One region of the Kitasatospora sp. YST-16 genome, then DNA from elsewhere that is predicted to be linked to it. Evidence: riboswitches for the same ligand, from Rfam matches in the RefSeq annotation. Region 1 holds a riboswitch; the other holds the start of a gene.
The links. A riboswitch is a leader RNA that binds a small molecule or an ion and turns the genes downstream of it on or off. The one in region 1 is predicted to bind cobalamin.
Positions count from the first base shown of each region.

Region 2: another riboswitch for cobalamin. It lies ahead of OU787_RS24440 (cobalamin biosynthesis protein); the one in region 1 lies ahead of OU787_RS21065 (ribonucleoside-diphosphate reductase subunit alpha).

Region 1 covers NZ_CP113837.1:4,578,837-4,583,037, forward strand. Annotated here, with positions in the region: gene OU787_RS21060 (ribonucleotide-diphosphate reductase subunit beta) at 1-48, opposite strand, end outside; gene OU787_RS21065 (ribonucleoside-diphosphate reductase subunit alpha) at 48-2,462, opposite strand; cobalamin riboswitch at 2,636-2,762, opposite strand; gene OU787_RS21070 (GNAT family N-acetyltransferase) at 2,854-3,348, opposite strand; gene OU787_RS21075 (helix-turn-helix domain-containing protein) at 3,624-4,201, shown strand, end outside.
Region 2 covers NZ_CP113837.1:5,385,853-5,390,053, forward strand. Annotated here, with positions in the region: gene OU787_RS24435 (cobyric acid synthase) at 1-1,464, opposite strand, end outside; gene OU787_RS24440 (cobalamin biosynthesis protein) at 1,586-2,524, opposite strand; cobalamin riboswitch at 2,556-2,686, opposite strand; partial or broken gene OU787_RS34875 (hypothetical protein) at 2,878-2,988, opposite strand; gene OU787_RS24445 (MarR family winged helix-turn-helix transcriptional regulator) at 3,042-3,500, opposite strand; gene OU787_RS24450 (VOC family protein) at 3,564-3,932, shown strand; gene OU787_RS24455 (helix-turn-helix domain-containing protein) at 4,044-4,201, shown strand, end outside.

The sequences.
Region 1 (4,201 bases):
CTCGAAGCCCGGGTCGAGCAGCATCTTCTTCTGGTCTTCGGAGCTCATTACTGGCAGGCCTCGCAGGACTCGGGGTTCTCCAGCGAGCAGGCGATGGCGTCCTGCTCGGCCTGGGAGAGGGAGGGGGTCTGCACCGGGACGGGGGCGGCGGTGCGGGCGGCTCCGGACGCGGCCTGGGCGATCCGGGTCGCCGGGCGGGAGCGCAGGTAGTAGGTGGTCTTCAGCCCGACCTTCCAGGCGTAGGAGTACATCGAGGAGAGCTTGCCGATGGTCGGCGCCGCCATGAACAGGTTCAGCGACTGGCTCTGGTCGATGTACGGCTGCCGGGCTGCGGCCAGGTCGATCAGCGCGCGCTGCGGCAGCTCCCACGCCGTGCGGTACAGCGAACGGACCTCCTGCGGCAGCCAGTTGAACTCCTGGATGGAGCCGTTGGCGTCGCGCAGCGCGTCCCGGGTGGTCTGGTCCCAGACGCCCAGCTCCTTGAGCTCGCGCACCAGGTACGGGTTGACCTGGAGGAACTCGCCGGACAGGGTCTCGCGCTTGAACAGGTTGGAGACCTGCGGCTCGATGCACTCGTATACGCCGGCGATGGACGCGATGGTCGCGGTCGGGGCGATGGCGAGCAGCAGCGAGTTGCGCAGGCCGACCTCGGCGATCCGGGCGCGCAGGGCGTCCCAGCGCTCGGCCCACTGCGGGTTCGCGGACTCGAAGTGGTCGACGTGCAGCTGGCCGCGGGCGGCCCGGGTCTCGCCGTACGCCTCGTGCCGGCCGAACTGCTCGGCCAGGTCGGCGGAGCGCTCGTACGCGGTGAGCATGATGCGCTCGGCGATCAGGGTGGAGAGGGCGACCGCCTCGGCGGAGTCGAAGTCGATCCGCAGCTGGAAGAAGACGTCCTGCAGGCCCATCACGCCCAGGCCGACCGGGCGCCAGCGGGAGTTGGACGTCCCGGCCTCGGTGGTCGGGTAGAAGTTGATGTCGATCACGCGGTCCAGGAAGGTCACCGCGGTGCGGACGGTGGCGTCCAGGCGGTCCCAGTCCATCGCGTTCAGCAGGTCGGCGGCGGTGGCGCCGGGGGCGACGTGCGCGCCCAGGTTGACCGAGCCGAGGTTGCAGACCGCGGTCTCCGAGTCGTCGGTGACCTCCAGGATCTCGGTGCACAGGTTCGAGGAGTGCACCGTGCGGCCCGGCAGCGCGGTCTGGTTGGCGGCCCGGTTGGAGGCGTCCTTGAAGGTCATCCAGCCGTTGCCGGTCTGCGCCAGGGTGCGCATCATCCGGGCGTACAGGGTCTGCGCGGGGATGGTGCGCACGGCCTTGCCCGCCAGCTCGGCCTTCACGTACGCCTCGTCGAACTCGGCGCCCCACAGGTCGACCAGCTCCGGCACGTCCGCCGGGGAGAACAGCGACCAGTCGGCGTTGGCGTTGACCCGGCGCATGAACTCGTCCGGGATCCAGTGCGCCAGGTTCAGGTTGTGGGTCCGGCGGGCCTCCTCGCCGGTGTTGTCGCGGAGCTCCAGGAACTCCTCGATGTCGGCGTGCCAGGTCTCCAGGTACACGCAGGCCGCGCCCTTGCGCCGGCCGCCCTGGTTGACCGCCGCCACGGAGGAGTCCAGGGTGCGCAGGAACGGCACGATGCCGTTCGACTGGCCGTTGGTGCCGCGGATCAGCGAGCCGCGGGAGCGGATCCGCGAGTAGGACAGGCCGATGCCGCCGGCGTGCTTGGACAGCCGGGCGATCTGCGCGTACCGGTTGTAGATCGAGTCCAGGTTGTCCAGCGGCGAGTCCAGCAGGTAGCAGGAGGACATCTGCGGGTGCCGGGTGCCGGAGTTGAACAGCGTCGGGGAGCTGGTCAGGTACTCCAGCCGGCTCATCAGGGTGTACAGCTCGGCGACCTCGCGCACCGACTCCTCGGTCGTCCCGACCGCCAGGCCCGCCGCCACGCGGAGCAGGAAGTGCTGCGGGGTCTCGACCACCTTGCGGGTGATCGGGTGGCGCAGCAGGTAGCGGGACTGCACGGTGCGCAGGCCGAAGTACTCGAAGCGGTCGTCGCCCGCCTCGTCCACCAGCGAGTCGAACAGGTCGGCGTGCTGCGCGACGAACGCGGCGGTGGCGTCGCCGATCAGGCCCTCGGCGTGGCCCACGGCCACCGAGGAGGAGAACGAGGTGACCTGCTGGGTCGCGGCCTCGTCGCGGATCTCCAGCGCCAGCAGGCGGGCGGCCAGCTTCGAGTACTGCGGGTCCTCGGCGATCATCGACGCGGCGGCCTCCACGGCCAGCCCGCGCAGCTCGGCGAAGTCCGAACCGGCGTGGCGGCCGCGCAGCGCGGCGGCGGCGACGTGGCCGGGGTCCACCTGGGGGAGGTCGGTGCTGCGGTCGGTGAGCAGCCGGAGCAGCGCCGCACCGGGATCGGTGAAGGCGTCGGCGGATCCCTGGGACGGCAGGGTGACTGAGGCGGCGACGGTCAAGGCGCACTCTCTCCTGTGGCGGCGGCGGACGTGGCTCGGGTGTCCGGGACCGCACGCGGCCAGGGGAGGGCAGCACGAAGGAACGAGAACGCGTTCCGGCGCGCCGAAGACCACCCCCGGTCCGCCCGCGAGACCGGACGGCAAAGCTGTGCTGCATGGCGTCTGCGGGGATGCCGTGTCGCACACCGTCGGCAGGTCCTCGGACTGCGCGGGCGTCGCTGCAGCCCGCTCACCGTTGCGGGGCAGTCCCGGACTTCCACCGGGTTCCCCTGCGTCGACAGCGAGAGTGAGCATACATGTTGTGGTGGCTGGATCTGGAAGCACCAGATGTAGTAGCGCGTGTCGCGTCGGCGGCGCCGCGCGTAGACAACGAAACTGCCCGGGAACCGCCTCAGAACCGCATCGTGTAGACCCACAGGTCCATTCCGGGCGCCGCCGACCAGTCCCGCCCGGGGGTGCGGACGAAGCCCAGCGCGTCGTAGATCCGGTGCGCGGCGGTCATCGACGGCCGGGTGGAGAACGCCATCCCGGCCAGTCCGAGTTCCCGGCTGCGCCCGATCGCCGCCGCCACCAGCGCCCGGCCGACGCCGCGGCCGCGGGCCGCCGCGCCGACCGCGAGCATCCGGATCTCGCCCTCGCCGGGCCCGGCGACGTCCGCCCACGCGGTGCCGCCGGGCGCGAAGGTCACGCAGCCGAGCACGGCTCCCGCGTCGTCGACGGCGACCAGGAGCTCGGCCTCCCGGTCGCGGCGGGCGGTGTCGCGCAGGAGGCCGACGTACGGGGAGTCGGGGCGGGTGTGGCCGTCGCCGACGAAGGCCTCGACGCTGACCTCCCCGGCTCCGGCGAGGTCGCGCTCCAGGGCGCGGCGGACGGTCGGGGAGTGCATCCGGACAGTGTGCCGGACGGCCTCCGGCGGGGATCGGCCAGGTCCGGGTCGAAGGGGTAGCCGGTCGGCCGGTGCACGGCGTCGCGGCCGGTCCGGCCGTTGCGGTCCAGGTCGCGGCCGACCAGGACGCCGAGGAGTCCGAAACTGCCGATGAGGCCCAGCAGGGCGAGCGCGGTGGTCATGCCTCCACTGTCCCGGCGGGCCGGGGCCGCCACGAGTGGCAGGAACGCACCATTGCCACGAAATCCTGCCACTGCCATCCTGGCCCGATGCGGATGCTGAACAACGTCGCCGTCGTCGTGCTGGAAGAGATCCACCCCTTCGAACTCGGGGTGGCCTGCGAGGTGTTCGGCCTGGACCGGAGCGAGTCCGGCCTGCCGGTCTACGACTTCGCCCTGGTCGGCGACCGCCCCGGCCCGATGCGCACCCACGCCGGCTTCACCGTCGACGTCCCGCACGGCCCCGAACGGATCGCCGAGGCCGACCTGGTGATCGCCACCGCCACCGGCATCCGCACCCACTACCCCGAGGCGCTCTGCGCGGCGCTGCGGGCCGCCCACGACCGCGGCGCCCACCTGCTGTCGATCTGCTCCGGCAGCTTCCTGCTCGGCGCGGCCGGCCTGCTCGACGGCCGCCGCTGCACCACCCACTGGCGCTACGCCGACCTGATGGCCGAGCGCTTCCCGCTGACCACCGTCGAACCCGGCGTGCTGTACGTCGACGACCACCCGGTGATCACCTCGGCCGGCACCGCCGCCGGCATCGACGCCTGCCTGCACCTGGTCCGCAAGGTGCAGGGCGCCGAGGTGGCCCGGGAGATCGCCCGCCGGATGGTGGTCGCCCCGCACCGGGA
Region 2 (4,201 bases), 810 kb from region 1:
CCACAGCGCGTCGGTGTCGGCGTGCTCGGCCACCAGGTCGCCCAGTGCGTCGAGCTGCCGCTCGCGAGCGGCGGCGAACGAGGTGTCCGGCGCCGGGACGAAGGAGCGCCCGGCGGCCCGGGCCACCTCGGCCAGGAACGCCCGGCGGAACGCGTCGTTCTCCAGCAGCCCGTGCCAGGTGGTGCCCCACACCGAGCCGCTCCGGCAGCCGTCCAGCGCCCGCCCGGCGGCGTCCGCGACGAACACCTCGCCGCCCTCGACCGCCACCACGCCGTGGTGGATCTCGTAGCCCTCCACCGGCTCGCCCAGCGCCACCCCCGACGGCCGGGCCAGCACCTTGTCCGCGCCGAACACCACCCGGGTCGGCAGCAGCCCCAGGCCGGCCACCGGGCCGGACGACTTCGACTCCACCGCGTCGACGATCTCCCGCCCCAGCATCTGGTAGCCGCCGCACACCCCCAGCACCGGCAGCCCCGCCGCGACCCGGGCCGCCAGCGGCCCGGCCAGGCCCTGCGCGCGCAGCCAGGCCAGGTCCGCGACGGTGGCCCGGGTGCCGGGCAGCACCACCAGGTCGGCGTCCGCCAGCTCCTCGGGGCGGGTCGCCCAGCGCACCAGCACGCCCGGCTCCTGGGCCAGCGCGTCCACGTCGGTGAAGTTCGACAGCCGGGGGAAACGCACCACCGCGACCCGCAGCACCTGAGCGCCCGCCGGCCCGCCCGCCGCCGGGCGGGACGCCACCGACGCCAGGCCGAGCGAGTCCTCCGCGTCCAGCCACAGGCCCGGCAGCATCGGGAACGTCCCCAGCACCGGACGCCCCGTCAGCTGCCGCAGCATCTCCAGGCCCGGCGCCAGCAGCCGGGCGTCACCGCGGAACTTGTTGACGAACCAGCCGGCGATCAGCGCCTGGTCGTCCGGCGACAGCAGCGCCAGCGTCCCGAACATCGACGCGAACACCCCGCCGCGGTCGATGTCCCCGACCACCACGACCGGCAGCCGGGCCGCCGAAGCCAGGCCCATGTTGGCGATGTCCCGGTCCCGCAGGTTGATCTCCGCCGGGGAGCCCGCGCCCTCGCACACCACCACGTCGAAGCGCGAGCGCAGGTCCGCCAGGCACTCCAGCGCCCGCTCCAGCAGCACCGGTTTGCGCTCCCGGTAGTCCAGCGCCCCGACCTCCGCGACCGCCCGCCCCAGCAGCACCACCTGGCTGCGCCCGTCCGCGCCCGGCTTCAGCAGCACCGGGTTCATCGCCGCCTCCGGCGCCACCCCGGCGGCCTGCGCCTGCATCGCCTGCGCCCGCCCGATCTCCGCCCCGTCGACCGTCACGAACGAGTTCAGCGACATGTTCTGCGCCTTGAACGGCGCCACCCGCACCCCCTGCCGGGCCAGCCAGCGGCAGATCCCCGCCGTCACCACACTCTTCCCGGCGTCCGAGGTCGTACCGGCCACCAGCAGCGCGCCGTTCACCGGCGAACTCCTTTCGAGACGCCCCGACCGGGGCTCGCGGAACCGCACGCGGCGGACGGCGGCATGCCGAAGTCCCGTGCCATCACTGTCAGTTGCACCATCAGCCCGCACCGCGGCGGGGTCACCTGCGTCGCCGTCCGCCCAGCGCCCGCAGGGCCAGCGTGGCCGCCAGCGCGAGCGCGCCGACCCGGCGCGAGAGGCGGCAGGCCCGTTCGATGTCGGCCGGGCCGACCGGCGGCAGGCCCGCGCCCAGCACCGGCCGGTGCTCGACCCGCTCGCCGTACCGCAGGGTGCCGCCCAGCCGCACGCCCAGCGCCCCCGCGAACGCGGCCTCCGCCTGGCCCGCGTTGGGGCTCGGGTGCGCGGAGCCGTCCCGCCGCCAGACCCGCCAGGCCCGCCCGGGCGCGCCGGACGCGGCGACGGCCAGCAGCGCGGTCAGCCGCGCCCCCGGCCACCCGGCGACGTCGTCGAGCCGGGCCGCGGCCCAGCCGAAGCGCCGGTAGCGGGCCGACTTGTGCCCGACCATGGCGTCCAGCGTGTTGACGGCCCGGAACGCCAGCAGCCCCGGCACGCCTGCGACGCCGCCCCACACCAGGGCGTTGACCACCGCGTCGGCGGTGTTCTCGGCGACCGACTCGACCACCGCCCGGGCCACCTGCTGCTCGTCCAGGCCCGAGGGGTCGCGCCCGCACAGGTGCGGCAGCCGCTCGCGCGCGGCGGCCAGGTCGCCGTCCGCCAGCGAACGCCCGATCGCGGTGGCCTCCCGGGTCAGCGACGTCCCGCCCAGCACGGTGAAGGCGGCCCCGGCGGCCAGCGCCCCGGTGGCGACGGGGGAGCGCCGGGCGGCCCGGACGGCCAGCGCCGCCCCGGCCGCGACCGCGCCGACGGCGAGCGCGGTGTGCAGCGCCCCGGCCCCGCGGTGGTCGCGCCACAGGCGGCGCTCCAGCCGGGCCGCGGCGGTGCCGAACAGGGCGACGGGGTGTCCGCGCCGGGGGTCTCCGAGCCGGGCGTCCGCGAGGTATCCCGCGGCCGCGCCCACCAGGTACGGGGCAGCCCCCATGGCGTCGTGTCCTCACTCAGGGTCCGCGCCCTGGATCGACGGAACGGGGGCCAGAGTCTCCTGACTTCCGGTCACCCCCGCGCGGGGTGGTCCGGTCACAGTGGCGGGACCGCGCCGGACTCGCACCGGCTTCCTCTGCTTGCCTCCGTTTGGCCCGAAGATCCCACCACGCCCGGTTCGGGGCAGTCAACCGAGCGGGTGGAGTGGTTGGTCACATGCGGCCACCGGGGCCACCGCGGGGCAAGGTGCCAGGTCAGGGCGGGTGCACGGCGGGCCGCGGCGCGGTCGGCACGCCGTCGCCGAGAGAAGAAGCCCGGGTGAGACGGCTGGTTGTACGCGGTGTTCTGCCAGGCCACCGCCTCCCGGGACCGGACGCCGTGCACCGGCGTGGTGATCCGCCGCGCTCGCCGTCGTCCACGGCCGTCGCCCCGCAGCCGGTCTCCTCCCTCCCGTCGCCGCCGCATCCTCAACCGGCCTTGTCCCAGCGGCAGTCGAGGACCCGATCGGCGCCGCCGGCTCAGCCGTCGGCACTTCCCCCGCGCAGGGAGTGGATCATGCTCCGCAGGCTCCGGAGCGCGTCCGCCTGCTCGGCCGCGGTCATCCCGGCCAGCATCCTGACCTCCACCGAGCGGACCGCCGCGCTCGCCTTCTCCAGGCTCCGCCGCCCGCGGGGCGTGAGCCGGGCCGGCAGGGCCTTCCCGACCGGCGCCGCCGCGGGCCTGACCACGTGCCCCTCCCGTTCCAGGTGCTGGAGCAGCACGTTCATCGACTGCCGGGTCACGAACGCGCCGCGCGCCAGTTCGGAGTTCGACATGCCCGGCCGCTGGGCCAGCAGTTCGAGGCAGGAGTAGTGCGTCACGGTCATGCCGAGCGGCCGCAGCACCTCCTCCATGGCCGAGCGCAGGACGCTCGAAGCCTCCTTCAGCAGGTAGCCCAGTGAGGTGTCCAGATCGATGCCGCCGCCGCTTTGACTCATGTCAGAAGTCTGACATACGTTGATCCGTGTCAGGAATCTGACACAGAGGAGAGGAACACCGCCATGCCCGTCACCGGCCCCGACTTCATCTCGCTGCAGGTCCGCGACCTCGACGCCGCGCAGGCGTTCTACCGGCACTACCTCGGCCTGGTCCGCTCGCCGGCCGGCCCCCCGCACGCCGTCGTCTTCACCACCCGGCCGATCGCGTTCGCCCTCCGCGACCTCGTCCCCGGCACCGACCTCGACTCCGCCGCCCGGCCCGGCCTCGGCACCGCGCTCTGGTTGCACGCCACCGACGTCCAGGCCGTCCACGACGCCCTCGCCGCCGACGGCCACCCCATCGTCTCCGCACCGGTCGACGGCCCCTTCGGCCGGACCTTCACCTTCGCCGACCCCGACGGCTACCACATCACCCTCCACGACCGCGCCTGACCCGCCCGCCCCGGTCGTCGGTTCGCCCAACCGCCCCGCCCCGGCCGCGCCCCCGTTTCGTGCCATCCGCGGCTGTGGCCCGACCGCCCCCCGCGCCTAGCGTCGGCAGGCATGCGACGCAGACAGCCGCCGGCCCCCGCGCCGGTGCCGTTCTCCCCGGCCGCCGCCCGCGCCCACCGCACCGCGCTCGGCCTGACGGTCGAGCAGGTCGCGGACGGGCTGGCCGCCCACGGCGTGCGGCTGCTGCCCGGGCACGTCCTCGGCTGGGA